DNA from 2 places in the Tepidibacillus fermentans genome. Region 2 is predicted to be linked to the other one. Evidence: a T-box and tRNA genes for the amino acid it is inferred to sense, from the RefSeq annotation. Region 2 holds a T-box; the other holds one or more tRNA genes.
What was found. A T-box is a leader RNA that pairs with one kind of tRNA and senses whether it is charged. The one in region 2 lies ahead of serS (serine--tRNA ligase), so its partner is inferred to be a tRNA-Ser.

Region 1: it encodes a tRNA-Ser, which carries the amino acid that the T-box ahead of serS (serine--tRNA ligase) is inferred to sense. The anticodon was not compared.

The regions. Positions count from the first base shown of each region.
Region 1 covers NZ_SMAB01000002.1:138,924-142,343, forward strand. Annotated here, with positions in the region: gene EDD72_RS02070 (lactate permease LctP family transporter) at 1-1,217, shown strand, start outside; tRNA gene EDD72_RS02075 (tRNA-Asn) at 1,330-1,405, shown strand; tRNA gene EDD72_RS02080 (tRNA-Ser) at 1,450-1,540, shown strand; gene EDD72_RS02085 (hypothetical protein) at 1,683-1,979, shown strand; gene EDD72_RS02090 (genetic competence negative regulator) at 2,459-3,049, shown strand; gene EDD72_RS02095 (D-alanine--D-alanine ligase family protein) at 3,361-3,420, shown strand, end outside.
Region 2 covers NZ_SMAB01000030.1:4,766-8,185, forward strand. Annotated here, with positions in the region: gene pdxS (pyridoxal 5'-phosphate synthase lyase subunit PdxS) at 1-445, shown strand, start outside; gene pdxT (pyridoxal 5'-phosphate synthase glutaminase subunit PdxT) at 461-1,036, shown strand; T-box leader at 1,100-1,313, shown strand; gene serS (serine--tRNA ligase) at 1,356-2,636, shown strand; tRNA gene EDD72_RS12030 (tRNA-Ser) at 2,771-2,860, shown strand; tRNA gene EDD72_RS12035 (tRNA-Arg) at 2,904-2,980, shown strand; gene tadA (tRNA adenosine(34) deaminase TadA) at 3,336-3,420, shown strand, end outside.

The DNA of each region.
Region 1 (3,420 bases), on a different contig from region 2:
TTGCTATCTCAGCAGCGTTATTAGTTGGACTAGGATTTGAACCGTTATACGCTGCTGGTTTAGCGTTAATTGCAAATACGGCACCTGTAGCCTTTGGAGCGATTGGTATCCCAGTTATTGTTGCAGGAAATACAACAGGTATTGACCCTTTTTTGATTAGTCAAATGGTTGGCCGTCAGTTACCATTCTTATCATTCTTCGTTCCATTCTGGTTAGTCTTTATAATGTCAGGGTGGAAAGGTACAAAAGAGGTTATGCCAGCAATTCTTGTATCTGGTGGATCCTTTGCTATTGCACAGTATTTCACATCGAATTTTATCGGGCCAGAGCTTCCTGATATTACTTCCGCTTTATTCAGTTTAGTGGCTACAGCTTTGTTTTTAAAGGTTTGGAAACCAAAAACTATTTTCCGATTTAAAAATGAAACTGTTAAGTCAAATAGTCAAAATCATCAAACATATACTACTGGACAAATTATTAAGGCATGGTCTCCATTCATCTTATTAACAGCTTTTATTATCATCTGGGGTATTCCATCGATAAAAAATATTCTAGGTCAAACCACTATTAAATTCCATATTCCTGGATTAGATAAAGCAGTGATGCAAACGGCGCCTATCGTGACCAAAGCAACACCTTACGCAGCAGTGTTCAAATTTGATTGGCTTGCAGCAGCTGGTACCGCAATCTTATTAGCAGCTTTTATAAGCAAGTTTATCGTTGGAATGAGCATGAGAGATTGGTTAAATACATTTGCTGAGACACTTAATGAATTGAAGTTTCCGATCATTACGATTTCTTCTGTTTTAGGTCTTGCATATATTTATAACTATGCAGGTATGAGCGGAACACTGGGATTAGCATTGGCAAAAACAGGACACTTATTCCCATTCTTTGCACCAATTCTTGGTTGGTTAGGAGTATTTTTAACAGGTAGTGATACTTCTGCAAATGCATTATTTGGTAATTTACAAAAAATCACTGCTAATCAAATTGGCGTAAATCCGGTTCTAACCGTTGCAGCGAACTCAAGTGGTGGAGTAACAGGTAAAATGATTTCACCACAATCGATTGCTGTAGCAACCGCTTCTACTGGTTTAGTCGGAAAAGAAGGAGACCTTTTCCGTTTTACTTTTAAACATAGTATTATGTTTGTAATCATCATCAGTATTATGACCTATGTTCAAGCGTATTTTTTATCTTGGATGATTCCTTAAGAAAACGAGAAAAAAATATCCCTAATGCGAAAGCCATTAGGGATATTTTTCTTTAATTTTTCTAAAAAACTTGATTTTTTCTTTTGCTCTGATTAAAATATATAATGTACGTTCCTCGTTAGCTCAGTCGGTAGAGCACTCGGCTGTTAACCGAGTTGTCGCAGGTTCGAGTCCTGCACGAGGAGCCATTTTTTTGTCTTAAATTCCAATTTTAGTCGTTTAAAATCGGTTTGGAGAGATACTCAAGAGGCTGAAGAGGACGGTTTGCTAAACCGTTAGTGGGTGAATGCCCAGCGAGGGTTCGAATCCCTCTCTCTCCGCCATAACAGAACTCGAATATTCAGATGTCGGAAGTTAAATGGCTTTATCGTAACATACCAGAATTGGTATGTTTTTTCTGTATATCAGTCTTCCCCTAGGTAAAATCTATAATTGATGACATTTCTATTTAGGAGTTGACGCAAGATGATGTTCAATCGACATAAAAATCATAATCGTTCCTTCTTTTGGGGAATGGTTGCTGGATTAGTTGGCGGAATTTGGGTTTCAAATAAATGGATGCATAAAGATAATCAGCATCATGAACAAAATTCTGCTCAATCATTGACGAATCAAAGCCATAAAACTTCCCAACATCAACAAAATTTTAAATTTCATCATTTAAATGACTTGGAAAATAAACAAAAAGAAGCACTATTTGATGCTTTTCTACATGGATCAAAAGAAGAACTAGAATCAAAAGCCAAAGAATTTCAATCATAATTCAAAAAATCATAATTCAAAAATAAGAAATAAAAGTGTATCCGTATATTGGGTACACTTTTATTGTTTTTTTAACTAGATATTGGGTTTTTTATATTCCCAAAAATGCCTTGTATGTTCTAACGATACTCCTAACCTTATGGCTTTCATTAAATAAACGGTCGGTAGGAAAGCTCGCTCGTTCAAGCACCCATAAGGACAAGTCACGCTATGTAACTTAAGTTGCAAGTCGTGCTATGTCGTAGCTTATAGAACATACAAACCAGTGATATTTATAAAAAGTGTAAGTTTACAAATTTGAAACAAATAAAAAAAGCTTGCCGTTAATAATATGATATAAAAGTAACATATACGTTTTCATTTGAAACAATTACTGCTATAATAATTTTTATACTCTCTAAATTTTATTAAGGTTTAACGAAATTTTCTTTTTCAACATATTCTGTATTACAGTTTTAAAAAGAAGGGGGGACCCTTATATGCGTGTTGAGAGATTAGGTCAAGATAAAATTAAAATATTCCTAACTTTTGATGATTTAAGTGATCGGGGTATAAAAAAAGAAGACCTATGGAATGATGTACCAAAAGTTCATGATTTATTTAATGAAATTATGGATCAAGCATACCAGGAATTAGGATTCGAGTTATCTGGTCCTGTTGCTGTTGAAATATTTGCAATTCCTGCCCAAGGCATGGTGGTTATAGTTTCAAGGGGAAAACAAAGAATATGGAATGAAGAAGAGTTAGATGATGATTTATTTGCTTTAGAAGTAACTTTAGAAGAAAGTGATTCGATTATTTTTGCTTTTAAAGATTTTGAGGATGTGCTAAGTGCAGCCAAAACGATTAATCCATATCTGATGTATGGGGGAACACTTTACCATTATAAAGAACATTATATTCTAATCATTGACCCGATTGATGTTCGCGATAATGGGGTCGAAACCTTTATCGCGCTACTATCTGAATTTGGTGAGGTTTCACCAATTTCGAAAGCGGTCCTAGAAGAATACGGAACTGTAATTATAGAAGAAGATGCTGTAAAGGTTTTAGTTTCCCACTTTTCTTAATAAAAATAGTCGGTTCACGTCGAACCGATTTTTTCTTACCGCATAGGAAAGTTTAACCTCATTAAAGTAATAAATAGAAGTTAAACTTGAACTATCGGCATTATTAGAGCAACTTTAACTTCAGTTATTAATTTCTCTTATCTATTAGCATTAACTTCTAGCATCACATCGGGGAAAACTTCTGCTAAAGAAGGACTTGACTGCAGCTTTAACTGTCTAGCGTGAACTGTACACTTTGTGTATTTTTGGGAGTGTATTTATACAATTATATTCTGAATTGGATATTAATTTGATTGGGAGTTGAAAAGAAAGTGAATATAGCTGTAATTTATGGTGGCAAATCAAAAGAAAGAGAAGTTTCCTTAAGAAGT
Region 2 (3,420 bases):
GACAAAAGGAGAACCTGGAACGGGAAATGTTGTCGAAGCTGTTCGGCATATGCGTACGATGATGAGTCAAATTCGTAAGGTTCAGTCGATGTCTAAGGATGAATTGATGACAGAGGCCAAAAATCTAGGTGCACCTTATGAATTGTTAGTTTATGTACATGAGAATGGTCGATTACCCGTTGTGAACTTTGCAGCTGGAGGTATTTCTACTCCTGCAGATGCAGCATTAATGATGCATTTAGGAGCAGATGGGGTATTCGTAGGATCAGGGATTTTTAAATCAGAGAATCCTGAAAAATTTGCAAGAGCGATTGTAGAAGCAACAACACACTATACGGATTATGCATTGATTGCCGAACTTTCCAAAGGGTTAGGAAATCCAATGAAAGGAATTGAGCTTTCTACTTTATTAGAAAATGAACGTATGGCAGTAAGAGGTTGGTAAAAGAAGGTGTAATGGATGAAGATAGGCGTTCTTGCTTTACAAGGTGCAGTCGCTGAACATATGCGAATGATTGAAATGATTGGTGAAGAAACAGTCGCCGTAAAAAAGGTAGAGCAGTTAGAGGAATTAGATGGGATTATTATTCCTGGTGGGGAGAGTACTACCATCGGTAAACTAATGAAAAAGTATGGGTTTGACTCTGCCTTAGTTGAATTTTCTAATCAAAAGAAGCCGATATTCGGAACTTGTGCAGGACTGATTATCTTGGCAAAAGAAATTAATGGGACTTCAGATACGCATTTGGCTTTGATGGATATCAAAGTGGAAAGAAATGCGTTTGGTCGACAGAGAGAAAGTTTTGAGACGAACCTTGCGATTAAAGGTGTTGCTGAAGATTTTCGGGCTGTATTTATTCGTGCACCTTATATTATGGAAGTTAAGAATGATACAGAGATCCTTTCTATCTTTGATGATAAAATTGTAGCAGCTAGACAAGGGCATTTATTAGGATCTGCTTTTCATCCTGAATTAACTCTTGATCCAAGACTTCACCAATATTTTGTTGAGATGATCAAAGAGTATCGGAGGTAGGTGTATCCCTATCCTCTTGTATATTTTTGTTCAATATAGTACATGATGAATGATATAAAAATTGTGAATGCAATGAGGAGAACTAGTACACAGGTTTGATTGTTAAGAGAGTCGATGGATGGTGGAAATCGATCAATCAATCTGTTGGAATCCGTCTCTGAGTGGCTTTCTGAAATGATAGTAAGGGGGCCCGGTTAACAGCCGTTATCTAGATGAGTGGTCTTTTTAAAAAAAGACAACTAGGGTGGCAACGCGGAGTATAAGCACCGTCCCTATCTAGGGATTGGTGTTTTTTTATTATTTTTCTGGAGGGTATTTTATGTTGGATGTTAAATTATTACGTAATGACTTTGATCGAGTGAAAAAAGCATTGGAAAATCGTAATGCTAAAATGAGTGAAATTGATACTTTTACTAATCTTGATACGAAAAGACGTAGTCTTTTACAAGAAGTTGAACAATTGAAGAATCGGAGAAATACGGTTTCTCAAGAAGTAGCAAAGTTAAAAAAGGCTAGGGAAAATGCAGATGCTCTAATCCAAGAGATGAGGCAAGTGGGTGATCAGATAAAGGTATTGGATGACCAAATACGTGAGCTTGATCAAACGATTCAGGACATGCTTTTACAAATTCCAAATATTCCTCATGAAAGTGTTCCTATTGGTAGATCAGAGGAAGATAATGTTCCGATTCGTTATTGGGGAGAGAAGCCTACGTTTCATTTTGAGACAAAACCACACTATGAGATCGCAGAAAATCTTGAAATCCTAGATTTTGAAACGGCATCAAAAGTATCTGGTTCTCGATTTGTCTTTTATAAAGGATTAGGTGCAAGATTAGAGAGGGCATTAATTAATTTCATGTTAGATTTACATGTAGACCAACATGGATACAAAGAAATATTACCCCCATATATTGTAAACCGAGCAAGCATGACAGGTACAGGTCAACTACCTAAGTTTGAAGAAGATGCTTTTAAATTAGTAGATACGGATTACTTTTTGATCCCGACTGCTGAGGTACCAGTTACCAATATGCATCGCAATGAAATCCTTGATGATCAGGACCTTCCTAAGTATTATACAGCATTTAGTGCTTGCTTCCGTTCTGAAGCTGGGGCAGCTGGTAGAGATACGAGGGGATTAATCCGTCAACATCAGTTCAACAAGGTGGAGCTGGTTAAGTTTGTACGTCCTGAAAATTCTTATCAAGAATTAGAGAAACTTGTTGCTGATGCTGAAAAGGTATTACAACTGTTGAAACTTCCTTATCGAGTTGTAAATCTTTGTACGGGAGACTTAGGATTTTCTTCAGCGAAGACATATGATTTAGAAGTTTGGTTACCAAGTTATCATACGTATCGAGAAATCTCTTCCGTAAGTAATTTTGAAGATTTTCAAGCGAGAAGAGCGAATATTCGTTTCCGGCGGGATAAAAACGCAAAGCCAGAGTTTGTGCATACGTTAAATGGTTCAGGATTAGCAGTTGGTCGTACAGTTGCAGCAATCTTAGAAAATTACCAACAAGAGGATGGAAGTGTGATCATTCCTGAAGTTTTAAGACCTTATATGGGTGGAAGAGATAAAATCACCAAAGAATAAGCTAAAAAGAAGAAAAAAGGATAGCTATAGATCGAAACTATAGTTATCCTTTATTTACCTTAAAAAAAATCATAAAAATCCTTGAAACAACCATGAATGATGTGTTAATATATTATTCGTTGACAGCTTCATATGGAGAGGTGGTCGAGCGGTTTAAGGCACTGGTCTTGAAAACCAGCGTACGTGTGAGCGTACCGTGGGTTCGAATCCCACCCTCTCCGCCATAGAATATAGCCTAAAGGCTTTTTTTTGTATCAAAATCAATATGTGCCCGTAGCTCAGCAGGATAGAGCAACAGTTTCCTAAACTGCAGGTCGGAGGTTCGAATCCTCTCGGGCACGCCATCGTAGATATTAGTTAAATTTAGATAACTAGACTACATCTTTGTGAAGGCTTCGATTGAAGCTTTTTTTTATTAGACAAAAATAAATTTTGGGAAACAAATACAAAAAAAAGAGGGAAAAGTGGGTCTAGGAACACTTTTTCCCAAAGGATGGAGTAAGTATATGTGAAGGTAAGGCGGTTTGATAAAGAGTAACGAACAAATGTGAAAGATGAATCATCATCTTTAATTACATGATAAATAGAATCAAAAATGAAGGCAATATTTATGTTCATTCGTTCACAAAGTGTTCAAAAGAAAGTTACGATTTTATGTCAAAGTTTCTATTTAAAATTGTAGAATGATTACCTTTTTTAATGGTATTACCATTTTGGAGTGAAGCAACAATGGACAAAGAAATGAAAAGATATATGGAGGAAGCCTTATTCGAGGCCAAAAAAG